One region of the Streptomyces afghaniensis genome, then DNA from elsewhere that is predicted to be linked to it. Evidence: riboswitches for the same ligand, from Rfam matches in the RefSeq annotation. Region 1 holds a riboswitch; the other holds the start of a gene.
What was found. A riboswitch is a leader RNA that binds a small molecule or an ion and turns the genes downstream of it on or off. The one in region 1 is predicted to bind thiamine pyrophosphate.
Positions count from the first base shown of each region.

Region 2: it holds a riboswitch for thiamine pyrophosphate, as region 1 does, so the genes downstream of both, ACH4G3_RS38790 (thiamine ABC transporter substrate-binding protein) here and thiO (glycine oxidase ThiO) in region 1, are expected to answer to the same signal.

Region 1 covers NZ_JBIRGJ010000007.1:428,583-443,407, forward strand. The annotation lists gene ACH4G3_RS27730 (TetR/AcrR family transcriptional regulator) at 1-108, shown strand, start outside; gene ACH4G3_RS27735 (phytoene desaturase family protein) at 625-2,118, shown strand; gene ACH4G3_RS27740 (SCO2102 family sporulation regulator) at 2,146-3,096, opposite strand; gene metF (methylenetetrahydrofolate reductase [NAD(P)H]) at 3,153-4,076, opposite strand; gene thiE (thiamine phosphate synthase) at 4,171-4,845, opposite strand; gene ACH4G3_RS27755 (Rv2175c family DNA-binding protein) at 5,061-5,426, opposite strand; gene ACH4G3_RS27760 (NAD(P)/FAD-dependent oxidoreductase) at 5,504-6,745, opposite strand; TPP riboswitch at 6,907-7,018, shown strand; gene thiO (glycine oxidase ThiO) at 7,016-8,185, shown strand; gene thiS (sulfur carrier protein ThiS) at 8,182-8,382, shown strand; gene ACH4G3_RS27775 (thiazole synthase) at 8,385-9,182, shown strand; gene pknB (Stk1 family PASTA domain-containing Ser/Thr kinase) at 9,288-11,225, shown strand; gene ACH4G3_RS27785 (deoxyribonuclease IV) at 11,285-12,163, shown strand; gene ACH4G3_RS27790 (sulfite oxidase-like oxidoreductase) at 12,218-12,868, opposite strand; gene bfr (bacterioferritin) at 13,045-13,521, shown strand; gene ACH4G3_RS27800 ((2Fe-2S)-binding protein) at 13,527-13,760, opposite strand; gene ACH4G3_RS27805 (class II 3-deoxy-7-phosphoheptulonate synthase) at 13,909-14,825, opposite strand, start outside.
Region 2 covers NZ_JBIRGJ010000012.1:101,098-115,922, forward strand. The annotation lists gene ACH4G3_RS38770 (LOG family protein) at 1-243, shown strand, start outside; gene ACH4G3_RS38775 (LAETG motif-containing sortase-dependent surface protein) at 448-1,107, shown strand; gene ACH4G3_RS38780 (ABC transporter ATP-binding protein) at 1,206-2,225, opposite strand; gene ACH4G3_RS38785 (ABC transporter permease) at 2,225-3,904, opposite strand; gene ACH4G3_RS38790 (thiamine ABC transporter substrate-binding protein) at 3,880-4,917, opposite strand; TPP riboswitch at 5,042-5,148, opposite strand; gene rlmN (dual-specificity RNA methyltransferase RlmN) at 5,189-6,295, opposite strand; gene ACH4G3_RS38800 (hypothetical protein) at 6,727-9,153, opposite strand; gene ACH4G3_RS38805 (HDIG domain-containing metalloprotein) at 9,706-10,635, shown strand; gene ACH4G3_RS38810 (NUDIX hydrolase) at 10,623-11,093, opposite strand; gene ACH4G3_RS38815 (XRE family transcriptional regulator) at 11,122-11,853, opposite strand; gene ACH4G3_RS38820 (SCO3933 family regulatory protein) at 12,010-12,366, shown strand; gene ACH4G3_RS38825 (FtsK/SpoIIIE domain-containing protein) at 12,369-13,724, shown strand; gene ACH4G3_RS38830 (hypothetical protein) at 13,925-14,083, shown strand; gene ACH4G3_RS38835 (DUF2637 domain-containing protein) at 14,083-14,751, shown strand; gene ACH4G3_RS38840 (mobile element transfer protein) at 14,774-14,825, shown strand, end outside.

The DNA.
Region 1 (14,825 bases):
CTGGTGGCCGCGCTGGACTGGAAGTCCTTCCAGCCGGAACGCTCCCTGGACGATGTCCACGCGGCGCTGTCCCGGCTGCTCCAGGGACGGGTGAGCGGCTGCCGCTGAGGGCGTCCTGAGCGGCATCCGCCGAGGGCATCCGGGCGCAGATGTGAAAGCGCCGGTCCGCTGTGGCCGCGTCCCCCGCGGGCCACCTCGAACCGGCGCCTTCCCTGCTCCCCCGTTTTCCTGCTCCCCCGTGCGTTCCCCCCGCAGGACCCCCGTTCGGTCGTCCCCCGGTTCTCCCCCGTGCCTCGCTCCCGCCGACACCGTCGGCGGAAGGAGCGGATCGCGGGCCCGGTCCCGTTCCGGCGCCCCGTGTCGCCGGTACCGGAGCCGTGCCCCCTCTCCGTGCCTCCACTCTCTCGTTCTCGCAGGTCGTCTCCCATCCGCGCGCGTACTCAACTCCCTCCCTAGGTACGGGTACTCAGCCCTGCGCACGCGGCCCCAGAACGTTGTGTGGCCGGCTGGTCACGATCACCTCCGCGCCCGTACTCGGAGACGGCCGCGCGAGGGCTGCCGGCGGGGGCTGCCGGCGGGGGCTGCCGGCGGGGGCTGTCGGTGGGGGCCGATAAAGTCCCTGGCATGGCACGGATTGCGGTGATCGGCGCCGGGATGGGCGCGCTGGCGGCGGCCGCCCGGCTGGCCGTCGCGGGCCACCGGGTGGTGGTGTACGAGCGGACGGAGACCTACGGCGGAGCCCTGCGCCGCTTCGAGCGCGACGGGTTCTCCTTCGATACCGGCCCCGGCCTGCTCCCGTTGCCCGCCGTCTACCGCGACCTGTTCGTCAAGACCGGCAAGGAGCCGCTGGAGGCCTGCGTCGACCTGGTCCAGGTCGACCCGTCGTCCCGGCACGTGTTCGCGGACGGCACCCGCGTCTCGCTGCCGAACGCCTCGCGCGCGGGCGTCGTGACGGCCCTGGACGAGGCGCTCGGCTCCGGGGCCGGGAAGCGCTGGGGCGACTTCCTGGTGCGGGCCCGCGAGGCCTGGGACCGCACCCGCCGGCCCCTCCTGGAGGAGCCGCTGTGGCCGAACTGGCAGGTGCTGGCCGAGCGCGAGCCGTACCCGGCGGTGCCTCACAAGCGGCTGCTGCGCACCCGTCGGGCCGGCACGCTCGCCGAGGTCGGCGCCTGGGAGCTGCGGGACGCCCGGCTCACCGCCCTCCTGGAGAGCCACGCCCTGGCGCACGGCCTGGACCCCCGGACCACCCCGGCGAGCGCGGCCGTACTGCCGTACCTGGAGCACGCCTTCGGCACCTGGTACGTGCGCGGTGGCCTGCGCGAACTGGCCACTGCGGTGTATGAGCGGTGCCTGGCCCGGAGGGTCGAGTTCCGTTTCGGCGCCGACGTGACCGGGGTGGTGGAGAAGGACGGCCGGGCATCGGGGGTGGAACTCGCCGACGGCACGGTCGCGGAGGCGGACTTCGTGGTCGCCGGTGTCGCGCCCGGCACGCTGGACCGGCTGTCGGCACAGGCCGTGGTGCGGGGGGACGGCGAGGTGCCGCCGCAACCCGCGACGGCGAGCCGGGTCACGGTGCTGCTCGCTCTGCGCGGCGCCCGCCCCGAGGGCACGCCACACCGCACGGTGGTCCACGCGGCGGACCGCGAGGCCGAGTTGGACGCCCTCTTCGGCACGGCGGCGCACAGCCCGCGTCCTACGGTCACGGTCCTGCGGCCCGACGACCCGGGGCTGGTCCCGGACCCGGAGCACGAGGCGGTCACCCTCACGACGGTGGTGCCCGCGCGGCCCGGCGAGTCCTGTGACGCCCTCACCGAGAACATGATCACGGTCGCCGAACGCGCCATACCGGACCTGCGCGACCGCCTCCTGTGGCACGAGGTGCGCACCCCGGCCGACATCGCCGAGGAGACCGGCGCGGAGGGCGGGGCGGTGCCGGTGCCCGCCCTGGCGGCGGACGGGGGGCGGCTGCTGCACCCGTCCAACAGCACGCGCGTGCCCGGTCTGTTCACCGTCGGCGGCTGGGCGCATCCCGGTGGCGGACTGCCGCACGCGGGCATGTCGGGCGCGCTGGTGGCGGGACTGATCGTGGAGGGACCGGAGTTCCGGGGCTCCCAGTAGGCTCGCCGCCCCGGCGGCGTTCAGGCTTCAGAAACGGTACTGCTCGTCGAAGCCGTTCCCGGGCGTCTGCTGCTGCCCGTTGCCCTGGTACGGGTACGGCTGCTGCTCCGGCGGCAGCTCCTGGCCGTACTCGTCGGTCGTGCGCTGCTGCGGGACCCACACACCGCCGGGCGGGCTCTCGCCGCCGTAGGTGCCGGCGTACTGGTCCTGGCCGTAGCCCTGCTGGGCGTAGTACTGCTGGTCGCCGTAGGAGGTGTCGTACGAGGCCCCGCCGTAGGTCGGCGTGCCGATGTACGGGTCGGAGTAGGCGGCGTACTGCTGCTGGTCCGTGGCGTCGTAGCCCTGCTGCTGGCCGTAGCCCGAGTAGTCGTAGCCGTAGGACTGGTCGGTGCCCTGGGCCGTGGCGGCGTACTGGTCATGGGACGGGCCCGACTGGTACCCCGTGTCGCCGTACACGCCGTAGGAGCCGGTGTCGTCGGGCACGGGCTGCGGCTCGTAGACGGCGGTGGTCTCGGCGGACGTGGGGTGGACGGGGCGCGACGGGGTGAAGACGTCGTCGCGGTCGTAGTCGTCGTCCTGGCCGTAGGCGGGGGCGGTGGCGTCGCGGCGGTAGTCGGCGCCCTCGTCGCCGTAGCCGCCGTCGGCCGCCTCCATGCCGGAGACCTCGAGGCTCGGCTCCTGACGACCGCGCTCACCGCGGCGGCCCTTGCCACCGCCCAGCATCGGCGCGTTCATCGCCCAGCCGGACGAGAAGCCGCTGCGGAACGACAGGGTGACGTACGTCTGCCCGACCGCGAAGGCGGCCGCACCCAGTCCGATCACGATGACGGACGGGATCAGCACACCGACCACGACTCCGAGGAAACCGACGAAGGCGAGCAGTCGCCAGCGCAGCCGCGCCTTGTACTGCAACAGCACCTCGCCCAGCAGCCACAGCGCGACGATGCCGAACGCGATGTAGAGGACCGCCCAGCCCATGTACGCCCCTCTCCCAGTCGCCGCTACGCAGTGTGTCGTATACCGGTGCGAACGGTCTAGGCCTGCGGTCGGTGGTGCAGGCCCAGGTTCTCGTAGATTTCCAGCGTCGCCGTGGAGTTGTTGAGCGTGATGAAGTGCAAGCCGGGCACTCCCTCGGCGAGCAGCCGCGCGCAGAACTCCGTGGCGAATTCGATACCAATGGAGCGTACAGCGGCCGGATCGTCTTTTGCTGTGAGGATCCGCTCTTTCAGGGCGGCCGGGAACGCGGCGTTGGTGAGGGACCCGATCCGCTCCAGCGACCGCACGCTGGCGATCGGCATGACCTCGGGAATGATCGGGGTGTCGCAGCCGGCGGCCGAGACGCGGTCGCGCAGCCGGAGGTAGTCCTCCGGGTGGAAGAACATCTGCGTGATGGCGTAGTCCGCGCCCGCACGGCACTTGTCGACGAAGTGGCGGACGTCGGTGTCCCAGTCGGTGGAGCGCGGGTGCATCGCCGGGAAGGCGGCGACGCCCACGCAGAAGTCGCCGGACGCCTTGATCAGCTCGACCAGTTCGGCGGCGTAGGCCAGGCCCCGGGGATGCGGCACCCACTCGCCCATCGGGTCGCCGGGCGGGTCGCCCCGCAGGGCGAGCATGTTGCGGATCCCGGCGTCGGCGTACTGGCCGATGATGTTGCGCAGGTCGGCCACGGAGTGGTCGACCGCCGTGAGGTGCGCGATGGGCGTGAGAGTGGTGTCGGAGGCGATCGCCTCGGTCGCCTTGACCGTGCCCGCGCGGGTGGAGCCGCCCGCGCCGTAGGTCACGGAGACGAAGTCGGGCGCCACGGCCTCGACCCGGCGCAGCGCGTTCCACAGCATCCGCTCGCCCTTCGGGGTCTTCGGGGCGTAGAACTCGAACGAGTACGTCGTCTTGCCGGTCGCGAGCATGTCGCGGACGGTGCGCGCGTGGTCCGACCTGATGGATGCGGTGCCGAGGGCCATACCGGCAGGTTAGCCAGGGGCGGTCGGTCCCCCAACCGGGCAGAGTCTTTTGACCGATTTGTGCACTTGTTGTCCACGCCTTGGACAAACCGGCCTACAGACCGGCCTCCCGCTGCTCCCGCAGCCTCTTCGCGAACTCGGCCGCCGCCGCGCCCGGGTCGTCGGCCTCGGTGATCGCCCGTACGACGACGGCGCGCCGGGCTCCCGCTTCCAGGACCTGGTCGAGATTGCCGAGGTCGATGCCGCCGATGGCGAACCAGGGCCGGTCGGTGCCGAGGGCGGCGGTGTGCCGGACGAGATCCAGGCCGGGGGCGTGCCGGCCGGGCTTGGTGGGGGTGGGCCAGCACGGGCCGGTGCAGAAGTAGTCCACGCCGTCCTGGACGGCGGCCGCGGTGGCCTCGGACTCGGCGTGCGTGGAGCGGCCGATCAGGACGTCGTCGCCGAGGATCGCGCGGGCCGCGGGGACCGGGAGGTCGCCCTGGCCGAGGTGCAGTACGTCGGAGCCGGCGGCGTGGGCGACGTCCGCGCGGTCGTTGACCGCGAGCAGCTTGCCGTGCCGGGCGCAGGCGTCGGCGAAGACGGCCAGGTGCTCCAGCTCCTCGGCCGCCTCCATGCCCTTGTCCCGCAACTGCACGATGTCGACCCCGCCCGCCAGGACGGCGTCCAGGAACTCCGCGAGATCGCCCTGCCGCTTGCGAGCGTCGGTGCAGAGGTAGACCCGGGCGTCGGCGAGCTGGGCGCGGGCGGTGGTGCGGATGGTGGCGGCCATGCGTGTGGTCCCCCTGGTGTCGGTGGCGGACGGGTGCGGGGTGCGCCCGTGCCGGTGACATTACGAGGCACCGGGCGCCCGCGTCTGTGCCGGGCACAAGCCACCCCGTGACCGGGACCCCACGGGTCGCCCCACGGGTCCCGGCCCACACCGGGCGGTTGTTCGGGCCCGGCCCCGCGCGAGCGGCACCGGACCGTTGTTCGGTCGTGGTCGGGTCAGACCGCGAGCGCCTGGGCGCGGCGCTTCACCTCCGTGCCGCGGTTCTCACTCAGGGCCTGGGCCGGCGTGCCGGGCAGGCTCGGGTCGGGGGTGAAGAGCCACTCCAGCATCTCTTCGACCGTGAAGCCGTCGTCCCGCAGGAGCGTCAGGGTCCCGGCCAGGCCCTTGACGACCTTGTCCCCGTCGATGAAGGCCGCGGGGACGTGCAGCGCGCGGTTCTCACCGCGGCGTACGGCGATGAGCTGGCCCTCCTTGACCAGCTGCCGCACGCGCGTCACCTCGACGCCGAGCTGTTCGGCGATGTCGGGGAGGGTGAGCCAGGCAGGGACGAGAGCATCGATCTTTGCGTCAATCTCGGTCACGGAAACCAGCCTGCCATCCCCCACTGACAGTCGGAAGTCGGGACCGCCCACCTGGGCGGACAGGCACGCCGCGACGGCTACGCGGTCGCCGCCTTCAACGGCCTCGCCGGGTCCGCGAGCAGGGCCGGATTCATCGGCGTGCCCGACTCGATCAGGCGGCGGCCCTGCGCCAGGTCCCGGGGGCGGCCCACCGCCAGCAGCGCGACCAGCCGGTCACCGCGCAGCCAGCAGACCGTCCAGGCCGGTCCGGCCGGGTCGCCCCGCCACAGGGTCGTGTCGGCGGCCGCGTGGTGCCCGGCGTACTGCACGAACCGCCCGAACTGCTCCGACCAGAAGTACGGCACGGGGTCGTACACCGCCGGGGTCTCCCCCGAGGCCCGGCCGACGATGTTCACGGCGACCGTGCGCGGCCCCTGGAGGGCGTTGTCCCAGTGGTGCACCAGCAGGCGCTCGCCGTACCGGCCCGAGGGGAAGGAGGCGCAGTCGCCGACCGCGTACACGTCGGGCACCGACGCGCGCAGGTGCTGGTCGGCCACGATCTCGCCGTGCGTGCCCAGCTCGATCCCGGAGCCGGACAGCCAGGCCGTGGCCGGGCGGGCGCCGATGCCGACGACGACCGCGCCCGCGGGCAGCCGCGAGCCGTCATCGAGAACCACCGCACCCGGTTCCACACGCTCCACGCGCGCGTGCGTCCGCAGCACGGCACCCGCGTCGGCGTACCAGCCGGCCATCGGCGCGGCGACCTCGGCGGGCAGCGCCCCGGCGAGGGGCCGTTCGGCGGCCTCCACGACGGTCACCGCGCAGCCCGCCTCGCGCGCGGCCGTGGCGAACTCCGCGCCGATCCAGCCCGCGCCGACGACCACGATGTCGTGCCGGCGGGCCAGCACCGGCCGCAGCCGCTCGGCGTCGTCCAGGGTGCGCAGCAGGTGCACGCCCGGCACGCCCTCCGCCCCGGGCAGCCGGATGGGTTGGGCGCCGGTCGCGACGACCAGGACGTCGTAGGGCACGGGCCCGTCCTCGGTGTCCAGCTCATGGTCGCCGGGGCGCAGGCCGAGCACCTCGCAGCCGAGCCGCAGTTCGATGCCGAGGGCCTCGAAGTCGACGTCGAAGGCGGAGCCCTCGGCTTTTCCGAGCAGGACGGCCTTGGACAGCGGGGGCCGGTCGTAGGGCTGGTGGGGCTCGGCACCGATCAGGCTCACGGTGCCGGTGAAGCCCTGTTCGCGCAGGGCGACCGCGGTCTGGACCCCGGCCATGCCCGCGCCCGCCACGACCACGCGCCGCGGCGCGGACGAACCTGGTTCCTGCGTCTGCTCGCTCACCTGATCACCATAGACAACTGACATTTTGTCAGTCAGTGCTCATGTGCAGTGACCTGCTCCACACGCGGCCGGGGCGAGGACGACACCCTCCGGGGACCGGGCCATGGCGGTGGCTCCCTTACTGCGCCGTACGGCATCGGGCTAGGGTGGGTGGCCAAACGCAAGGCACTCGCGGGAGCCCGGACGCACCGGGCTGAGAGGGAGGCTGGCGGCCTCCGACCGTACGAACCTGATCCGGGTCATGCCGGCGAAGGGAGGGGCTGGACGCCCATGTCGCGTACGCGAACGTCAGACGTCCTCGTCATCGGGGGCGGGATCATCGGCCTGGTCACCGCGTGGCGGGCCGCACAGCGCGGGTTCGCCACGGCCGTGGTGGACCCGGAACCGGGCGGCGGAGCCGCGCAGGTGGCGGCCGGGATGCTGGCCGCCGTCACGGAACTGCACTACGGCGAGCAGACCCTGCTCGCCCTGAATCTGGCCTCCGCCCGGCGCTATCCGGACTTCGCGGCCGAGCTCACCGAGGAGACCGGCCACGATCTCGGCTACCGCCGGTGCGGCACGCTCGCCGTGGCCCTGGACGCCGACGACCGGGCCCATCTGCGCGACCTGCATGCCCTGCAGCAGCAGTCGGGCCTCGAGTCGCAGTGGCTGTCGGGGCGGGAGTGCCGTCGCCTGGAGCCGATGCTCGCGCCGGGCGTGCGCGGCGGGCTGCGGGTCGACGGGGACCACCAGATCGACCCGCGGCGGCTGGCCGGGGCGCTGGCCGCCGCGTGCGAGCGGGCCGGTGTGGTCTTCCACCGTGGGTGGGCCGAGCGGCTCACCGTCGTGGGCGATCGGGCCACGGGTGTCATCACGGACGACGGCACCCCGCTGGACGCCGGGCAGGTCGTGCTGGCCGGGGGCAGCCTCAGCGGGCGGCTCGCGGGCGTCCCGGAGGATGTGCTGCCGCCCGTGCGGCCGGTGAAGGGGCAGGTCGTACGGCTGACCATGCCGCAGCGGCACGGGCCGTTCCTGAGCCGGACCGTGCGCGCGGTCGTGCGCGGCAGCCACGTCTACCTGGTGCCGCGCGAGAGCGGCGAGCTGGTCGTCGGGGCGACCAGCGAGGAGCTCGGCTGGGACACCACCGTGACCGCGGGCGGCGTGTACGAGCTGCTGCGCGACGCACACGAGCTGGTCCCGGGCATCACCGAGCTGCCCCTCACCGAGACCCGGGCCGGACTGCGCCCCGGCTCCCCCGACAACGCTCCGCTGCTCGGCCCGACCGGTCTCGAAGGGCTCCTGCTGGCCACCGGGCACTACCGCAACGGCGTCCTGCTCACGCCGGTCACCGGCGACGCCCTGGCGCACGTCCTGGCGACGGGTGAACTCCCCGAAGAGGCCCGCCCCTTCACGCCGAAGCGCTTCAGCACCGCCACCGCCCTCACGGAGCAGCCCGCATGAACATCTCCGTCAACGGGGAGCCCCGGGACGTCCGGCCCGGCACGGCTCTCGACACCGTCGTGAAGTCCCTCACCGCCGCGCCGTCCGGCGTGGCCGCCGCCCTCAACGAAACCGTCGTCCCGCGCGCGCAGTGGCCGTCCACGCCCCTCGCCGAGGGGGACCGCGTGGAAGTCCTCACCGCCGTCCAAGGAGGCTGACCATGGCCGACGATCCGTTTGTCCTCGGTGGTACGTCCTTCACGTCCCGCCTGATCATGGGTACGGGCGGGGCCCCCAGCCTCGACGTGCTGGAGCGGTCGCTGGTGGCGTCCGGGACGGAGCTGACGACGGTCGCGATGCGCCGGGTGAACGCCTCGGTGCACGGCTCGGTGCTGTCCGTCCTGGACAAGCTGGGCATCCGCGTCCTGCCCAACACGGCGGGTTGCTTCACCGCCGGTGAGGCCGTCCTCACGGCCCGTCTCGCACGCGAGGCCCTCGGCACGGACCTGGTCAAGCTGGAGGTCATCGCCGACGAGCGCACGCTGCTGCCGGATCCGATCGAGCTGCTGGAGGCGGCCGAGACGCTGGTCGACGACGGGTTCACGGTGCTGCCGTACACCAACGACGATCCCGTGCTGGCGCGGAAGCTGGAGGACGTCGGCTGCGCGGCGATCATGCCGCTCGGCTCGCCGATCGGCTCGGGGCTGGGCATCCGCAATCCGCACAACTTCCAGCTGATCGTCGAGCACGCGCGTGTGCCGGTGATTCTGGACGCGGGGGCCGGTACGGCGTCGGACGCGGCGTTGGCGATGGAGCTGGGGTGCGCGGGTGTGATGCTCGCCTCGGCGGTGACGCGGGCGCAGGAGCCGGTGCTGATGGCCGACGCGATGCGGCATGCGGTGGAGGCGGGGCGGCTGGCTTATCGGGCGGGGCGTATTCCGCGGCGGCATTTCGCGGAGGCGTCCTCGCCGGCCGAGGGCATCGCCGTGCTGGATCCGGAGCGGCCCGCTTTCCGGTGAGCGGGAGAAGCAGAGTTGGGACACACGTCACAGGTCCGCTTCAGTCGCGCTCCGAAAACAGGCGGGGAGATGGAGCTGTCAGTCATGGCTCGTACACTCGCCTGCGTGGACACGACCCTTCAGGACCCCTTGGTCGGGCAGGTGCTCGACGGCCGGTATCGCATTGACGCGCGGATCGCGGTCGGCGGGATGGCCACGGTCTACCGGGCCGTGGACACCCGCCTCGACCGGGTCCTCGCGCTCAAGGTGATGCACCCCTCGCTCGCGGTGGACGGCTCGTTCGTCGAGCGGTTCATCCGCGAGGCGAAGTCGGTGGCCCGGCTGGCGCACCCGAACGTGGTGCAGGTCTTCGACCAGGGCACCGACGGCTCGTACGTCTACCTGGCCATGGAGTACGTCGCCGGCTGCACCCTGCGGGACGTGCTGCGCGAGCGCGGGGCCCTCCAGCCGCGTGCCGCCCTGGACATCCTGGAGCCGGTGCTGGCCGCGCTGGGCGCCGCGCACCGCGCCGGGTTCGTGCACCGGGACATGAAGCCGGAGAACGTCCTGATAGGGGACGACGGCCGGGTCAAGGTCGCCGACTTCGGTCTCGTACGGGCCGTCGACACGGTGACGAACACCACCGGCACCGTCCTCGGCACGGTCTCGTACCTCGCCCCCGAGCAGATAGAGAACGGCACCGCCGACCCCCGCGTCGACGTGTACGCGTGCGGCGTGATGCTGTACGAGATGCTCACCGGCGACAAGCCGCACGACGGGGACTCCCCGGCCGTGATCCTCTACAAGCATCTGCACGAGGACGTCCCGCCGCCCTCGGCCGCCGTGCCCGGTCTGGCGTACGAGCTGGACGAGATGGTGGCCTCGGCGACGGCCCGCACCCCTGACATCCGCCCGCACGACGCGGTGGCGCTGCTCGCGCAGGTCCGCGACGGGCGCGGCCGGCTGACCGTGGAGCAGCTGGACGCGGTGCCGCCGCAGGCGCTCGCGGCGGACCACGTCAACGCGGACGACCGTACGAGCGTGATCCCGCGTGCGCTGGCCACGCCGCGCCCGCTGCCCGTCAACGAGGACGAGGAGGCGGGCTCCGCGGCCGCGCTCAACCGCACCAGCCGCTTCGAGTCCCCGCCGCCCCCGCCGTCCCGGCGCCGCTCGGGGCCACGGCGCGGCCCGATGGCGATCGTCGCCGCCGTCCTGCTCGTGCTCGGACTCGGCGCCGGCATCTGGTACATCAACTCGGGCCAGTTCACCGAGGTCCCCCCGCTGCTGTCGAAGACCGAAGAGCAGGCCCGGGCCCGGCTGGACGACGCCGGGCTCGAGGTCGGCAAGGTCAGCCACGCCTACAGCGACACCGTCAAGCGCGGCACGATCATCGGCACCGACCCTGAGCCGGGCGCCCGCATCCGCCTCAACGACTCGGTGTCCTTCACCGTCTCCGACGGCCCCGAGAACGTGCGGGTGCCCGCCCTGGAGGGGCAGCGGCTGGACAAGGCGCGGTCCCTGCTGCAGGAGGACGGGCTGGAGCCGGGCATGGTCACCCGGGAGTTCAGCGAGGACGTGCCCAGGGGCTCGGTGATCTCCGCGCGGCCGGCGGACGGCACGAAGGTGCGCGCGGGCTCGGCGGTCGCACTCGTCGTCAGCAAGGGCAGCCCCATCGACATCCCTGACGTCACCGGTGACGACCTGGCCGACGCCAGGGCCGAACTGACGGACGCCGGTCTCAAGGTGAAGGTCGCCGCCGAGCGGGTCACCTCCTCCGAGTTCGACAAGGGCCAGGTGGCCAAGCAGAGCCCGAACGCCGGCGGCCGGGCGGCCGAGGGCGACACGGTGACGCTGACGGTGTCCAAGGGCCCCGAGATGATCGAGGTCCCGGACGTGGTCGGCGACAGCGTCGACGACGCCACCCGTGAGCTGAAGAGCGCCGGGTTCCAGGTCGACGAGGACCGCGGACTGCTCGGCCTGTTCGGCGACACGGTGAAGGACCAGTCCGTGAAGGGCGGGGAGACCGCGCCCAAGGGCTCGACGATCACCATCAAGATCAGGTGACGGATGCGGGCAGGGAGCCCGTGGACGGGGCAGGGCCGGACGCATGACACCCTGAACGGGTGAACAATCAGCTGTCCGGCCCCTCCCGCAACCCCGTGGGCGGCCACGTCCCCGTGGCCGGTGGGCTCCACTCCGTCGGCCTGACCTACGCCCGTGACCTGAAGGCGGAGACCGTCCAGGTCTTCGTCGCAAACCCGCGCGGCTGGGCCACACCGGCCGGCAACCCGAAGCAGGACGAGGCGTTCCGCGCCGCCTGCGAGGCCGAGTCGATCCCGGCGTACGTGCACGCCCCTTACCTGATCAACTTCGGCTCGCACACCGAGGCGACCGTGGAGCGGTCGGTGGAGTCGCTGCGGCACTCGCTGCGCCGCGGACGGGAGATCGGGGCGCTGGGCGTGGTCGTGCACACCGGCAGTGCGACCGGCGGCCGGGAGCGGTCGGTGGCGCTGAAGCAGGTCCGGGAGCATCTGCTGCCGCTGCTCGACGAGCTGACCCACGACGACGACCCGTACCTGCTGCTGGAGTCGACCGCCGGCCAGGGCGCCTCCCTGTGCTCACGGACGTGGGACTTCGGCCCGTACTTCGAGGCGCTGGACGCCCATCCGATGCTCGGCGTGTGCCTGGACACCTGCCACATCTTCGCCGCCGGGCACGACCTGACCGGCCCGTCCGGCATGCACCAGACGCTGGACCTGCTGGTGGACACGGTCGGCGAGGGCCGGCTGAAGCTGATCCACGCCAACGACTCCAAGGACGTGGTGGGCGCGCACAAGGACCGGCACGAGAACATCGGCGTCGGCCACATCGGCGAGGACCCGTTCCGGGCCCTGATGACCCACCCCGCGACCGAGGGCGTGCCGCTGATCATCGAGACGCCGGGCGGCAAGGAGGGGCACGCGGCGGACGTGGAGCGGCTGAAGAAGCTGCGCGACTGCTGACGACCTCGAAGACCTGGGAGGCAAGACCCCAGTGGCGTCAGAGCCCCAGAGGCCTCAGAGGTCGGGACCGTCCCCCGGCTCCTCCTGGTACGAGTAGCGCTGCTCCTGCCACGGATCGCCGATGTTGTGGTAGCCCCGCTCCTCCCAGAAGCCGCGCCGGTCGGCGGTCATGTACTCCACGCCGCGCACCCACTTGGGGCCCTTCCAGGCGTACAGGTGGGGCACGATCAGGCGCAGCGGGAAGCCGTGCTCGGCGGTGAGCAGTTCGCCGTCCTTGTGGGTGGCGAACAGGACGTGCTCGGAGGCGAAGTCGGCCAGCCGGAGGTTGGAGCTGAATCCGTACTCGGCCCACACCATCACATGGGTGACGTCGTCCGCGGGCGGCGCGATGTCGAGGATCGTGCGCGCGGGGACACCGCCCCACTCGGCGCCCAGCATGCTGAACTTGGTGACGCAGTGCAGATCGGCCACGACGGTGGTGTACGGCAGGGCCGTGAACTCCTCGTGGGTCCAGCAGTGCTTGCCGCCGTCCGCCGTGGCGCCGAAGACCCTGAACTCCCAGCGCTCGGGCCGGAACTTGGGGACGGGCCCGTAATGCGTGACCGGCCAGCCGCGCTGCACCCGCTGACCCGGCGGAAGCCCGGGCTGCGTCGCTCCTGCCGGATCGCGCCCTTCTCCCGATTCGTGTCCCACCGGCTGACCCATGACTCCATCCTGACAGACCCCCGGTGATGCCCCTGACCGGGGCAAGCCCAAAACGGGGCAATAAGAACTAAGCATGCCCTTACTTAGTAAGTGAAGACTTACTGGACGATCTTCGTCGCCGGTGGAATCATGCGGCGCAACCTGCCAGTTCCCCCCGCGCGGAAGGAGCCTCTGCAATGCAGGGCGACCCCGAGGTACTCGAATTCCTGAACGAGCAGTTGACCGGCGAGCTGACGGCGATCAACCAGTACTGGCTGCACTACCGGATCCAGGACAACAAGGGCTGGACCAAGCTCGCCAAGTACACGCGTGAAGAGTCCATCGACGAGATGAAACACGCGGACAAGATCACCGAACGCATCCTCATGCTGGACGGCCTGCCCAACTACCAGCGGCTCTTCCATGTCCGGGTCGGCCAGACGGTCACCGAGATGTTCCAGGCGGACCGGCAGGTCGAGGTCGAGGCGATCGACCGCCTCAAGCGCGGCATCGAGGTGATGCGCAGCAAGGGCGACATCACGTCCGCGAACCTCTTCGAGTCGATCCTCGAGGACGAGGAGCACCACATCGACTACCTGGACACACAGCTGGAGCTCATCGACAAGATCGGCGAGGCGCTGTACATCGCACAGCAGATCGAGCAGCCGAGCTAGCGGCTCTAGGCGGCGTCTTCCAGCTCCGCGAGCACCGGCTGGCCCTGGTCGGCCATCTCACGGCGAGGGCACGCACCCCTGCCCAGAATCGCCTGGATGCGGCGTACGCACGACCCGCAGTCCGTGCCGGCCTTGCAGGCGGAGGCTATCTGCCGAGGTGTGCAGGCGCCGCCGTCCGCGTGCTGCTTGACCTGCTGCTCGGTGATCCCGAAGCAACTGCAGACGTACACGCGGTCCACCTCCCGACAGGTCGTTCCAGGGCGCCGTCCCCGTTGATCGGTGAGGCTAACCTAACCTTACCCGCCGGGCCGGATGCGCAAAAGCCGACTGGGGCGCGGATCGTATGTGATCCGCGCCCCAGTCGATGTCGGGTAACAGGCGAACCCGTTACTGGTCCCTGTACATCTCGGCCACGAGGAACGCCAGGTCCAGCGACTGGCTGCGGTTGAGCCGCGGGTCGCAGGCCGTCTCGTAGCGCTGGTGCAGATCGTCGACGAAGATCTCGTCGCCGCCGCCCACGCACTCGGTGACGTCGTCGCCGGTCAGCTCCACGTGGATGCCGCCCGGGTGGGTGCCGAGCGCCTTGTGGACCTCGAAGAAGCCCTTGACCTCGTCGAGCACGTCGTCGAAGCGGCGGGTCTTGTGCCCGGAGGCCGCCTCGAAGGTGTTGCCGTGCATCGGGTCGGTCACCCAGGCGACGGTGGCGCCCGAGGCGGTGACCTTCTCGACCAGCTCGGGGAGCTTGTCGCGGACCTTGTCGGCGCCCATGCGGACGATGAACGTCAGCCGGCCCGGCTCACGCTCCGGGTCGAGGCGCTCGATGTACTGCAGCGCGTCCTCGGCCGTGGTCGTCGGACCCAGCTTGATCCCGATGGGGTTGCGGATCTTCGACGCGAACTCGATGTGCGCGTGGTCCAGCTGCCGGGTGCGCTCGCCGATCCACACCATGTGCGCGGAGACGTCGTACAGCTGCCCGGTGCGCGAGTCGACCCGGGTCAGGGCGGACTCGTAGTCGAGCAGCAGCGCCTCGTGCGAGGAGTAGAACTCGACCGTCTTGAACTCCTCCGGGTCCGCCCCGCAGGCGTGCATGAAGTTCAGCGCGTTGTCGATCTCGCGCGCCAGCTGCTCGTAGCGCTGCCCCGAAGGGGACGACTTCACGAAGTCCTGGTTCCAGGCGTGCACCTGGCGCAGGTCGGCGTAACCGCCGGTGGTGAAGGCGCGCACCAGGTTCAGCGTGGAGGCCGAGGCGTGGTACATCCGCTTCAGCCGCTCGGGGTCCGGGACGCGGGCCTCTTCGGTGAAGT
Region 2 (14,825 bases), on a different contig from region 1:
GTGTTCCTGCCGGGCGCCGCCGGCACCGTACAGGAGATCTTCGACAACGCGACGCCCAACTACTACGAGTCGCGCGGCGAGCCGACGCCGATGGTGCTCGTGAACCGCGCGCACTGGACGCAGAAGCTGCCGACGTGGCCGCTGCTCCAGTCGCTGGCCAGGGGCCGTTCGATGGAGGCGCGGATCGCGCTCGTGGAGCGGATCGAGGAGGCGCCGGAGGCGTTGAAACGTCTCGGCGGTTAATAAGCTGGCAAAGCAAGTGCTTGCAACCTGCATATGCGTTGACACTACTTATGCGGCGCTTATAGACCTGAGAGCCTCCCGGTAGTGCTGATGTTCAGTCAACACTGCCTCCACCCCCCGCATTTGCGCATCCTGTAAAGGACAAACGTGGCAGTTCTGTCCGTATCACGCCGTACGGCTTCGCGCCGTACCGTCGCACGTTCCGTGCGGATCCTCGGTGTCGTCTCCGCCTCGGCCGCGCTCGCGCTCGGTGCCGCCGGCAACGCGCTCGCCTGCAACATCAACGAGTTCTCGGCCGAGGCGAAGTGCGATGGCGACAAGGGCGTCATCACCGTCACCGACGTGGACCCCGCCGGGGTCCCGGCGACCGTCACCGTGTACCTGGAGAACAACGGCGCCGACGTGAAGAAGGTCGGCGAGCAGGAGGTCAAGGGCTCGCGCGAGGGCACCACCATCACCTTCGCCGAGAACTGGAAGCCGAACGCGGAGTACCGCATCCACGTCAAGGCCGCTCCGTACGTCGACGAGGACATCAAGCCCAACCTCGTCACCCCGGCCACGGCCTGCAAGAAGGAGGAGGAGAAGCCGCCGGCGACTCCCCCGGCCACGCCGACCCCGTCGGCCTCCCCCTCGAAGCCGGCCGAGGAGACCGACACCCCGGCTCCTTCGCCGTCGGAGAGCGAGAGCACCACGCCGGCGGGCAACGCGCCCGCGCCCGCGGCCGGTGACTCCAACCTCGCCGAGACCGGCGCCGACTCCAACACCGGCATCATCGCCGGTATCGCGGCGGCCCTGGTCGTCGTCGGTGGCGGAGCGGTGTTCTTCGGCATGCGCCGTCGTGGGGCGAACAGCAGCGACAGCTGACGCCCGCCCTGCAGCGCCCGGTGGTGGCCCGTCCCTCTCGTGGGGGCGGGCCATCGCCTCTTTTCAGGCCCAGGGGTAGCGCCCCAGGCCCGGCCCGATCAGTCGAGCACGGCGATTTCGGCCGCGTCGAACTCCACCCCGACCTCGTCCCCGGGCTCCGGCGCCGCCCGCAGCGCGCACGCCGCCTCCAGGCGCGGGGCGTCCTGCGGCTGGAGGTGGACGGCGACATGGGTGCCCTTGAAGGTGCGGGCGGTCACCGTGCAGCGCAGACCCGTGCCGGCCGGCGCCAGGCGCACGCCCGCGGGCCGCACGAGCAGGGTCCGCGTGCCCTGCGGGGCGCCCTCCGGCACCGGCACCTTGCCCCACGGCGTGTCCGCTGCCTCCGCCCCGACCGTCGCCTCGACGACGTTCTCGAAGCCGAGGAAGCGGGCCACGAACGCGTCGGCCGGCCGCTGCCACACCTCAAGAGGCGTACCGGACTGGGCGATCCGCCCGTCCCGCATCACCACGACCCGGTCGGCCAGCGCGAAGGCCTCCCCCTGGTCGTGCGTCACGGCGAGCACGGTGGTGCCCAACCGGCCGAACAGTTCCTTCAGTTCGACGACCAGCCGCTCCCTGAGCGACCGGTCGAGCTGCCCCAGCGGCTCGTCCAGCATCAGCAGCCGGGGGCTCGGCGCGAGGGCCCGGGCCAGCGCCACCCGCTGCTGCTCCCCACCGGACAGTGCCGCGACGGCCCGGCGGGACGCGCCCGGCAGACCGACCAGGTCCAGCAACTCCTGTACGCGGTCGGCCTGTTGCCGCTTCGACATCCCGCGCATACGCAGTCCGAAGGCGACGTTGCCGCCCACGTCCCGCTGCGGGAACAACTGGTGGTCCTGGAACATCAGCCCGACCCCGCGCCGGTGCGCGGGCACGCCCGCCTGGTCGCGCCCGTCGAGCGCCACCCGCCCGGAGTCGAGCGGCTGAAGCCCCGCCACCGCCCGCAGCAGCGTCGACTTGCCGCTGCCGCTGGGCCCGAGCACACACACGATCTCGTGCTCGGCGACCTCCAGATCGACGGCGTCCAGCACGGCACGCCCGCCGAACCGGACCGTCGCACCCTCCAGGGCCAGCAGCATCAGAACTCCCCGCTCCGGTCCGTGCGAAGCCTCTCCAGCACCAGCAGGGCCACCGCGCACACCACCATCAGAATCGTCGAAAGGGCCATCGCCTGGCCGTAGTTCAGCTCTCCGGGCCGCCCCAGCAGCCGCGCCACCGCGACCGGCAGCGTCGGGTTGTCCGGCCGCGCGATGAACACCGTCGCCCCGAACTCCCCGAGCGACACCGCGAAGGCGAACCCGGCCGCGATCAGCAGCGCCCGCCGCACCATCGGCAGATCCACCTCACGCCACACCCGCCAGGGCGAGGCCCCCAGCACCGAGGCCGCCTCCCGCAGCCGCACGTCCACCGCCCGCAGCACGGGCAGCATCGTCCGCACGACGAACGGCACACCGACCAGCGCCTGCGCGAGCGGCACCAGGATCCACGAGGACCTCAGATCCAGCGGCGGCTCGTCCAGGGCGATCAGGAACCCGAAGCCCACGGTCACCGCGGACACCCCGAGCGGCAGCATCAGCAGCGCGTCGAAGCCGCGCACGAACCGCCCGGCGTCCCGGCGGGTGAGCGCGACGGAGGCGAGACCACCGATCACCACGGCGATGGCGGTGGCGGCGACGGCGTACTCCAGTGAGTTGCCGATCGCCTCGATCGGCGCCACCAGGAACACGCCGCCGTCGTCCCTGGTCAGGGCCCGGTAGTAGCCGAAGCCGGGCGCGTCGAGGGACCGCTGCACCAGCACGGCGAGCGGCAGCAGGAGCAGCACGACGACGGTGACGAGCACCCCGCCCAGCAGCGCCCACTGCCCCGTGCCGCGCGGCCGGCGCGCGGTCGCGGACGGGTCCACCAGCCGCAGCGCGCTCTCCCCCCGCCGTACGGTCCAGGCATGCAGGGCGAGGACCGCGCCCACCGCGAAGAACTGGATCAGCGTCAGCACGGCGGCCGTGGACAGGTCGAAGATCTCCGACGTCTGCCGGTAGATCTCCACCTCCAGGGTCGAGAAGGTGGGTCCGCCGAGGATCTGGACGACACCGAATGAGGTGAAGGTGAACAGGAAGACCATGAGCGCGGCGGCGGCCACGGCGGGCGCGAGCGCCGGCAGCGTCACCTGCCGCCACGCCCTCAGCGGCGACGCCCCGAGCATCCGCGCGGCTTCCTCCTGCCGCGGGTCGAGCTGCGCCCACAGCCCGCCGACGGTCCGTACGACGACCGCGTAGTTGAAGAAGACGTGCGCGAGCAGGATCGCCCACACGGTGGTGTCCAGCCGTACGCCCCACAGCTCGTCGAGCAGCCCGCCGCGCCCGACCAGCGCCAGGAACGCCGTGCCGACGACGACCGTCGGCAGCACGAACGGCACGGTCACGACCGCGCGCAGGACCTGCTTGCCGCGGAAGTCGAAGCGTGCGAAGACATACGCGCCGGGCAGTGCGACCAGCAGCGTGAGCACCGTCGAGACGACCGCCTGCCAGGTGGTGAACCACAGGACGTGCCGGACGTCCGACTGGGCCAGCACCTCCCCGATCCGCCCGAACCGCCAGACCCCGTCGACCTTCAGACCGCGCGCGACGATCGCGGCGACGGGGTAGGCGAAGAAGACCGCGAAGAACGCGACGGGCACGGCCATGAGCCCGAGCCGCGCCGCACTCCCGCGCCGGTCCTTGCGGACGGCTGCTTCGGTCACTTCAGTACGAGCGAGGTCCACGACTTGACCCACTGGTCACGGTTGTCGGCGATCTTCGCCGGGTCCATGGTCTCCGGGTCCTTGGCCTGCGGCCCGTACTTCACGAACTCCGGGGGCACCTGGGCGCCCTCGCGCACCGGGTACACGTACATGTTGAGCGGCATGTCCTCCTGGAACCGCTCGCTGATCAGGAAGTCGAGGAGTGCCTTGCCGCCCTTGGTGTTCTTGGCGTTGCTCAGCAGCCCGGCGTACTCGACCTGCCGGAAGCAGGTGCCCTGCGCGACCCCGGTCGGTGCCGCGGCGGGCTTCGGGTCGGCGTAGACGACCTCGACGGGCGGCGAGGAGGCGTACGACACCACGAGCGGCCGGTCCCCCTTGGCCTTCTTGCCACCGGCCGAGCCGGAGAACTCCTCGTTGTAGGCCTGCTCCCAGCCGTCGACGACCTTCACGCCGTTGGCCTTGAGCTTCTTCCAGTACCCCTCCCAGCCCCCGTCGCCGTACTTCGCGGCGGTGCCGAGCAGGAAGCCGAGCCCGGGCGAGGAGGTGGAGGCGTTCTCGGTGACCAGGAGGTTCTTGTACTCGGGCTTGACCAGGTCGTCGAAGCTGCGCGGCGGGTCGAGCTTGTGGTCGGCGAAGTACTTCTTGTCGTAGTTGACGCAGATGTCGCCGGTGTCGATGGGCGTGACCCGGTGCTTGTCCTGGTCGGCCCGGTACTCCGGCGCGATCCGGTCCGAGCCCTTCGCCTCGTACGGCTGGAACAGGCCGTTGTCGAGGGCGCGGGACAGCAGCGTGTTGTCGACTCCGAAGAAGACGTCGCCCTGCGGGTTGTCCTTGGTCAGGATGGCCTTGTTCACGGCCTGCCCGGCGTCGCCGTCCTTGAGGACGTTCACCTTGTAGCCGGACTGCTTCTCGAAGGCCGCGATGACGTCCTTCGAGGCGGCCCACGAGTCGTGGCTGACGAGGGTCACGGTCTTGGAGTCACCGGATCCCTGGCCGCCGTCGGACGACCCGCACGCGGCGAGCGTGCCGGCCATGCCGAGCCCGACGGCCACCGCCGTCAGCCGCTTGATGGTGTTGCTCACTGGATTCCTCCTGGAGGACCAGGAGAAGACGCGGCCCTGCCCGGGATCCCTGGGGGTCCCGGGCAGGGCGCAACAGCTCGAGTGATGACCGATCTCCCTACCCAGAATGACCTGGGCCAGGTTCGGAGGGTCTGCGGCCGTGTGCCGCACTCTCAGCGCTGTGGCGCTCCCCTGTCGGAATATGAAGGTGTCGGAAAATACGGTTGTGCTTACGCCGGTCAGACTACCGTTCGGTCGCCGCGAGCTGACCACACGCCCCGTCGATCTCCTGACCACGGGTGTCCCGGATCGTCACCGGCACACCGTGCGCGGCGATGGCCTCCACGAACGCCTTCTCGTCCTCCGGCCGGGAAGCCGTCCACTTCGACCCGGGCGTCGGGTTGAGCGGAATCAGGTTCACGTGCACGGGCCTGCCCTTGAGCATGCGCCCGAGCCGGTCACCGCGCCAGGCCTGATCGTTGATGTCCCGGATCAGCGCATACTCGATGGACAGCCGGCGCCCGGACTTGGCGCTGTACTCGAAGCCGGCGTCCAGCACCTCCCGGACCTTCCACCGTGTGTTCACGGGGACGAGGGTGTCGCGCAGCTCGTCGTCGGGGGCGTGCAGGGAGATCGCGAGGCGGCACTTGAGGCCCTCGTCCGCGAACCGGTGGATGGCCGGGACGAGACCGACCGTCGAGACCGTGATCCCGCGCTGCGAGAGCCCGAGCCCGTCGGGCTCGGGGTCGGTGAGCCGCCGGATGGAGCCGAGGACCCGGTTGTAGTTGGCGAGCGGCTCGCCCATGCCCATGAACACGATGTTGCTGAGCCGCGCCGGCCCGCCCGGCACCTCACCGTCCCTGAGCGCCCGCATACCGTCCACGATCTGGTGCACGATCTCGGCGGTGGACAGGTTCCGGTCGAGCCCGGCCTGCCCGGTCGCACAGAACGGGCAGTTCATCCCGCACCCGGCCTGCGAGCTGATGCACATGGTCACCCGGTCCGGGTAGCGCATCAGCACGGACTCGACGAGCGTCCCGTCGAACAGCCGCCACAGCGTCTTGCGCGTGGCGCCCTGGTCGGTCGACAGATGCCGCACGACGGACATCAGCTCGGGAAGCAGCGCCTCCTGGAGCCGACCGCGGGAGCCGGCCGGAATATCGGTCCACTGCTCCGGATCGTGCGCGTACCGCGCGAAGTAGTGCTGCGAGAGCTGCTTGGCACGAAACGGCTTCTCCCCGACAGCGGCAACGGCCTCCTTGCGCTCGGCAGGAGTGAGGTCGGCGAGATGCCGCGGCGGCTTCTTGGCTCCGCGGGGGGCGACGAAAGTGAGTTCTCCGGGTGCAGGCATAACCCATCCAGTGTGGCAGATCATCGCCGGGAGCCCAGGCCGGAGCGGGGTGGGGGTGGTCACCCGTGGGTGCCGACTGTCAGCGTTGGTCGGCCTCGCACGGCCCAGGGACGGCCCAGGAGACGCTGGTTGCCGCCACCGCTAGCCCGATGGCGCCATGGGGCTTCCCACCGTGACCGACTGAGGGGCGCACAGCGCCCGGGTGTGAACCGGAGCCAACTGCACGCGCGCCATATCTCGGAACTCGACAGCCTTGCACCCAAACCGGGAGTAATCCACCATCCGCGACGAACTGGCGCGGCTTGTTGGTAACTAGCAGGAACGCCACCCCGTCCCGGCGACAGGGAGCAGCTCAAATTGGCACACGTCCAAAGGTTTTCTCCCCAGCGACACCAGAGCGAATCATCGGAACGGAACCAGTACATTTACACTTAGTAATTCCAAGCCTGAGGGTCGGCCTTCCGGCCCACTCGGCGAATATCCGCAGACAGCTTTTCGCTAGTGTCCGACCAGCGCCAAGGCAATCCGGAATCTTTCACCTTCGACCACTGCCTGTCGAGATAAAGGCGAAAATACTCACTTCGAGTAACCCTCTCCGGCAAGGTATGGTCGTCCTTAATTAGATTCCTGTACTGCTCGTCAACGATCGGCGTGTCAACGAGCATCGCGTCAACATACGCAAAATAGGCGAGGAGAACCCGAGTCGTGTATGCGCCCACGGTAGTAATCCTATAGTGGAGTCGCGGAACTTCCCCCGAGTGGCGTGGAGCGGTGTCAAGAAGCCTTTTTTCCACTGCATAATCGAGCGCGTTTGCCACTTGCTCAACATCAAAGCCTAGGTTCTGAGCGAACTCGAAGAGAGCCTCCGCCGAAACGTATCCTTCGTCTCCGACTCGCTCCCCCAAAATCTGAGTCTGACTAAGAATTAGCGGCAGCAGGAAGTGCTCTCGACCGTCCGGCCGCGTGATTCGGAAAAGATTCGCGATAGGGGAAGATTGCGGATCGTAGTAGACTCCATCACCGAACAACAGGGCTCGAAGAAACTCGTGCAGCGGTACGGTATACCGCCCGCTCTCCTGAAAAATTCGGATCATCTTGGCGGTGTCAATGTGCCCGCTTCCGATAAACCCTGTAACGAAGCTCAGCGCCATGCGCATATTGCCCCCAGCAAGATTATCGATGAGCGCAAGCAGGTTATCGTTCGATCGGAAATTCTCTGCGAGAATCTCAAGAAATACTTCAAGGCTTTCGCTGTCGACAGTCACGTTTGCTGGAAACGAACCCAAGCGTCCCGTTGCCCGCAGTTGCCCCAAAGCAAAATCGACTCGCCGTTGCAGCATCACGTCTGCTCGCGGTGGAGCAATAGTGAAAACGCGCGCTTGATATCCAGAAAGAGTGCCGCTTCGACTCGAACGATAGAAAGTCTCTGGCCTCAACGTCACAAACACCGTGGCCGGCCATGTTTGCGCGAGCTCATTCGCGATGAGGAATACCTGCTCCTGATCCTCGCTGCTGCGCTGGTCGATATTATCCAAGAAGATTACCAGCTGTCTGCGCCAATTAGATCGCAGGTGCTCCAGGCTGGCCTTCAAGTGCCCAGCACGATCCTCCACGGCCCGCCGCAGAAGATTGATCTTTTCCTTCTCGTAAGCGATAGGATCGATTTCCTTGAGGCGTCCAATTACTCCTCGTTCGAACCGGTTCAGCGCACCGTGATGCACCGCTTCCACGAAAGATGCATCCTCGATGTCGGCATCATAGTTCTCGCGCAATTGCCGAATGGACTCTTCAACTACGTGCGAGTCAATCCGGGTGAGCGTTGTAGATGAGCCAAAATCGATGTAGAGACTGATGGCTTTGTCGAACAACTCCTCAGCATCGACATGCACTAGTCTTTGAATGAAGGTTGTCTTACCCACCCCAACATCACCCAGCAGCACGATCGGCCTCCGCGCCGCAGCGGCTGCCAGCATGTCCTGCGTCAGGTTCTGATTGAGACCCTTCTTACCCTCGATAGGAGATACATCTGGCCCGTCTTCTTCGCTCAGCAAGGCGTAACGCGTTCGGAGGATTTGCTTACTTACCTCAGCATACTGAGATAGTGCACCACTCGACGCGTAGCACTCCCGCAAGAAATCCTTGCGCAGCTCTTCGAGACGAGTGACATCTTCCAAGAAAAGTTCACCCAAAATGTCAAGCCCAGATTGCAGACTATTTCTCCGCTTCGATCCTGGGTAGTTGACCAAGTGCATGGAAAGAGGCTCGGGGGGAGGTGCTTCCAGCAAGCTCACTGTACTGTGAAGAACTTTTGCATCGACGCCACTAGCCGAAGCGTTATCCCACAAGAGCCGAAAATCTGCTCGCATATCGGCGAGGCTGGGGAACACCAAAGCTCTACCCTTTAGAGGTGGCACCCCATCCATCCGAACCGCGATAAACAGAACAAGCTGATGCCCGTTGGTTACACCTGCAGGCGCTACACCATTGCGCGCGGCATACTGCGCAACCTGCGTCAGGGCCTCCTTGAGGGCCTTCCCTTTATCTCCAATGATGAGATTTTCGATTTTATGAATGCCAGTACTGACCCCTGCCGGCAGGTCGAAATGGATCCCTTCGCGCTTGGCCTCGATAATAAGCTGTGTGGCCGGAGACCCTAGGGCATAGTCGATCCAACCTGTGCCAGCCTGCTCCTCTGCCTTAATACTGGCTCTTGACCAGCGAAGAACATCAATGAGGAGTTTGTCGATCAGATGGAGCCGAGTGGTTGCCTCGTTGCGCTTATCGCCGACTGCATTAGCTTCAGCCCACTCAATGAGGTCATCAAGAGCAGATTTACCCGAATCATAAATGCTCGACAACTTTTACCGGCCCTGACTATGGAGGGATGGATGCTGGCTGTACAAGCCTATCGGTTGTCAAGGGCGCCAACCACAACGGATCAACTGATGAGAACGATCTTGAACCTGTTGCGAGGCCGACGCTGCCTGTGGCGCCCACGAGGTCGGCGGAGCGGGTTTGGCCGGTGGCCTGCCCGGTCTGGGGTCGAGCATGATCAGGGGGCCGTACGCTAGCTGGCAACTCGGGCAGGCTTTGGACCTGCCCGCAATGTGCACGAGTGGCCCCCTGGTCTTGCTCGACGCGGGACCCGGACCGGGGAGGTGGCTAAAGCCGTGGAGCCGACCGCCCCAGCCACAGAGGGTGTCCCCCACTTCATGCCCGCAGCCGCCGAGCGCGCCGCCGGGCGCGGCCAGCCGGGGCGCAGACAGGAGGCAGGCCGCGCCGCAGAGGCGGCGCGCGCCCGCGCCGTGCGCGGGCCTTGATGAAGTAGGGAAAGTTGTACCGCACCCATGATCGAAGTCGCTCGATCGTGGCCTGTCGGCTCATCGCCGGCCTCGGCTACCGTTCCATGCATGCCTTCTGCACTGGACACGCCTCAGGGAGCGGCCGAACTCGCCGAGTCTCTGCTTCCCCAGCTCGGGAATCGCTGGCTGCACACTCAGGCTGTGGCCGCTCGGGCGCGTGAGGCTTCCGCGGCTGTGTCCAAGGCTGACCGGGATCTCCTCGTCGCCGCAGCTTGGCTGCATGACATCGGTTACGCCCCCGAGCTGCGCGAGACCGGGTTCCATCCCCTCGACGGTGCCCGCCACCTGGAAGCACTGGGTGCGTCGGCGCGTCTCGTGCGGCTGGTAGCTCACCACTCCGGGGCCGTTTACGAAGCAGAGCAGCGCGGTCTGTCGGCAGAGCTGGCCGTCTACGAGCGGGAGGACTCCCCCGTCCTCGATGCGCTGATCTACGCCGACATGACGACCGGCCCCGCCGGGCAGTCCTTCGACTTCGACAAGAGGATCGACGAGATCCTCATCCGTTACGAGCCGGGCAGTGAGGTGCACAAGGCGATCAGCAAGGCGCGGCCGTACCTCGGTGCGGCTGTCGAGCGCACCGAGCGACGGATGGCGGCGTTCACGTCACTGCCGCCGAGCCAACGGGCGATCATCGACGGAAGCGGTTGGTGGCCTCCGACGCTCTTCGCGGTGGAACACCAGGACGTGGAATTGCTGGCTCGGCTGCTCGATGCCGGTGCAGACCCTGACGAAGGCAACGGTGCGACTCCCCTGACGCACGCGCTGGACACGGAAGGTGACTCGGCACTGCAGAGTGGTGGTCCGCTCACCGTGGCGACGACGGCTGTACTCCTCGCGTACGGCGCAGACCCGGAACTGCCCGACGCGGCTGGCGATACGCCGCTTCAGGTCGCCGAGCGCTATGACCACGCCCCTGCGATCCGGTTGCTGCGCCGGCATCTGCCAGGAGATCGCTCCGGGAAGCGTCAGCCGATGTAGGGCTCGGTCCGTTCAGTCAGACCGTGGTCGATCCGCATGCGCATCGACGGGTGGATGTTCAGCTCGTCCAGCCTGCTCGGATCGACGAACGCCACTTCCTTGCTCTCGCTGCTCGTCCGCAGCTGGCCGCCGACGATACGGGCATGGAAGCAGATCGAGAACTGCTGGCGGACCTCACCGTCGTCGTACGCCATGACGTGCCCGGGGTTCGTGTAGATCCCGACCAGGCCGGTCAACTCGACCTCGAACCCGGTCTCTTCCTTGGTCTCGCGTACAGCCGCGTCGGGTGCTGACTCACCCAGGTCGATGCCGCCTCCGGGCAGGGCCCACAGATCGTTGTCGGTCTTGTGGATCAGCAGGACCTCACCGGCCTCGTTGCGAGCCACGGCGGTCACGGAGGGGACGAGGCTGTTCGCCTTCGGGGCGTTCGGATCGTTGAAGTAGTCGACGCGTGCCATGCGTTCAGCGTCGCACGTCGGGAGCCGGTTACGCCTTCCGGCCCTGGTCCCACGCGTAGTCGAAACTCCGCATGTAGTGCCGGAACGTCCGCGCTCCCGGCAGGTACTTGAAGTGCATCACCGGGTTCTGTCCGGCGGGTGCTCCGAGCACGTGGGGGTTTACCAGCACGTCGTCATCGAACCGGTAGATCGAGTTGTAGAGGATCGTGTCGTGCAGCCGGATCTCTACGCCGGGTGTCGACATGGCGGGCTGCAGGTACCGGCGAGTTATCCGCGCTCGCGCCGCCAGGTCGTCACCGATGCCCTCTTCCTCGCCACGCTGGCGCACGGCCGCAGAGTCCGGGTCGCCCAACAGGATGCGGACCTGGGCGCCGGCCTTCGCCTTCTCGGCCAACTGGTCCGGCAGGTCCGGGTGACTGTCGACGAGGAAGAGTCCCGCGTACACCAGGATGTCGACCTGGTCCGTCGCCTTCTCGATCAGGGAGGACCACAGCGGGGCAGGAACGGCACCCCGGTGCGGGTAGTACGTGATCAGCTCCGACGCGCTCGCCTTCTCGGCCTGCTTCTCGACTGATGGCCACACGTAGACCTCGTCGACCCCAAGGAAGCTCGCGGCCTTCCAGCGGTGCCCCCGGTGCGGAGTCCGGTTGGTGGTGATCCAGCGCTCGACGCTCTTGGGATCGACTCCGACGTGTTCGGCGACTGACTGGATCGTCTCGCCCTTCGCCGAAATCGCAGCCCGCAGACGCTCGTTCGCCATGGTGTTCCCTCCTAGGGACCCGTAGGGACGTTTTGACGGTAGCTCAGACGTCCCTAAACGTCCATACGGGCCGTGATGCGTCCACCCCCTCTCGCGGTCTCCTGATCTCACCGACGGGACGTCGGCCAAGAACCCACCACAGCAGGAGACAAGACGATGCGTCAGATTCCCGTGGACACCTCCGCCGCGACCGTGATGGTCGCCAAGACCCCGCAGCCCAAGGTCAAGGACCGCCGTACCGGTGAGATCGCCATGGACGTCGAGTCCGGCGCGAAGCTGATGACGGTCGACGTGATGTTCGCCGCCAACGACGAGGTGGAGATCCTCTCCATCACCGTCCCCGAACCGGGCATCTCCGGTGAGCTGACCATGGGCACGCCGGTCGCGCTCACGGGCCTGATCGCACGGCCGTGGGAGAACGACTTCAACGGTCAGAAGCGGCACGGCATCGCCTTCCGCGCGATCGCCATCACCTCGCTGGCCGCCGCTGCCTCGAACTCGAAGGCGGCCTGACAATGACCGCCTTCACGGTCGCTCTGGTGTTGGTCGTCGCCGCTGCGGGTCTCCTGCGGTGGCGGCGCCCCGCCTGGTACTGGATGACCTTCGGCGTCACCCTCGCCTCGCTGCGGGTCCTGCTCCGCTACGCCTCCGTCATGGACGCCTGTGGCCTGACGGTCCCGCCCCCGCGCTGGCGCCTGGCTCTGGCCCGGGTCGCCAACCGGCCCGTGCCGGACTCCCGCCCGCCGCGCATCCTGCGCTTCCGGCCGACCCGTACCGGCCTGGTCCTGCGGCTGGGCCTGCGCCCCGGTCAGGACGTCTTCGACGTCGCCGCCGCCTCGGACCGGCTGCGCCACTCCTTCTCCATGTACGGGGTCACCTCGCGTGAGGTGCGCTCGGGTGTCGTGGAAGTGCGGATGACCGGCTACGACGTCCTCAAGCGGGTGCAGATGCCCGCCAAGGTCGACACCCGCAGCATGAGGGTTCCGGTCGCCCTGCGCGAGGACGGCTCGGTCCACTACCGCGACTACCGGGCCGTTCCGCACGCCCTCACCCTCGGTGCCACCGAGTCTGGCAAGTCCGTCTACCAGCGCAACCTGGTCGCCGGGCTCGCCCCGATGGACGTCGCCCTGGTCGGCATCGACTGCAAACAGGGGGTGGAGCTGTTCCCGCTGGCCCGCCGGTTCTCCGCCCTCGCCGACAACCCCGACACCGCCGCCGACCTCCTCGACGCGCTCGTGTCCCGCATGGCAGGCGTCTATCAGCTCATCCGGGCTGAGCAGCGCATCACCTCCGCCGTGCCCGACGCCGAGATAGCCGCCGACATCTGGGACCTGCCCGACGACATTCGCCCCGTCCCGGTCGTGGTCCTGGTCGACGAGGTCGCCGAACTCGCTCTGTTCGCCAGCAAGGAGGAGGAGAAGCGCCGGGACCGCATCATCACCGCCCTGGTCCGTCTCGCCCAGCTCGGCCGTGCGGCCGGCATCTACCTGGAGATCTGCGGACAGCGGTTCGGCTCCGAACTCGGCAAGGGCATCACCATGCTCCGCGCCCAGCTCACCGGCCGCACCGCCCACCGCGTCAACGACGAAACAAGCGCAAACATGGCCTTCGGCGACATCTCCCCGGACGCCGTCCTGGCCGCCATCCAGATCCCCGCCGAAACGCGCGGCATAGCCATCGCCGGTGACTCCACCGGAGGCTGGCACCGCATCCGCGCCCCGCACACCTCGCTCCGCCAGGCCGTGAACACCTGCAACCGGCACGCCGACCGCACCCCGGACTTGCCCGAACTGGCCGCCTTCCGCCCCGAGCTGACCGTCCCCGCTGAGCCCCCGGTGCCGCTGTCCAAGACAGCTCCCGCCACGGCCTGACACGGCCTCTTCCCGGTCGGCGCGACCGCCTTCGCGCCAAGTCCCTACCCCGCCATGCCTGATCACAGAAGGAGCCCCCGATGTTCTGCGAGCACTGCGGCGACCTCGACGGCGCCGAGACCGGCATCGACCACGACGAACGCGACTGCCCCTGGTACGAGGACGCGCCCGCCGACGACACCCCGGAGGACTGACCCGCCATGTGCCCCGACTGCGAGGACTTCGCCCGCACGGTCCTGCTCCTGGGCCAGCTTGCCCTCTACGCCGACACGACCGGCGCTGACCTCGACTTCGTGGACGCCGTCAGCCCTTCCCTAGCCGCCTCGCTCCCCGAACCGCCCACCGGGGAGGAGTCCTGATGCCCGCCCGTCACAACCTGCGCGTCGACGCCGTCCTGGTCCAGGCCGTCATAGCCGGAGCCTTGTCCTTCGCCCACCTGCACGACCTGGCCGCCGCTGCCGGACAGGACGGCTGGAAGGCCTGGGCCTACCCGGTCAGCGTCGACCTGCTCCTGGTCGCCGCCTGGCGACGACTCCGCAGTGAGGGCCCGTCCCGGCTGGCCTGGTGCTGGTTCCTCATCGCCCTGTTCGCCTCGCTCGGCGCCAACGTCGCCACCGCCGGATTCCTCGACCTGGCCGACCCACCCGCCCTGCTCCGCCTCGGCATCGCCGGATGGCCCGCGCTCGCCTTCCTCGGCGGAACCCTCCTCGCGCACTCCGGGAACCACCGGATCCCGGATGCCTCGGCACCCGCCGCGGCCCCGGAACCCGATCTCGCCGACGACCGCGAACCGGCCCCCGAACCCATGCCGGACCCGGAGCCCGCCCCGGCCCCGTTGGAGGAGCCGCCGGCGCTTCCGCCCGCCGACCCTCCGCCCGCGGTTCCCGCCGTCCTCATCGACCACGCCCGCAAGGTCGCCGCCGACTACCGCGACCGCACCGGCGCCCCGATCGACACCGACACCCTGCGCGCCCGACTCGGCGTCCCGCCCCATCTCGCCGCCGCCATCGCCGCCCAGCTCGCCTGACCCGGAAGGAGAACCATCCGCAATGCCAGCCCGCGACCACTTCCACTCCGTGATGCGGATCGGCCCCGTGCAGA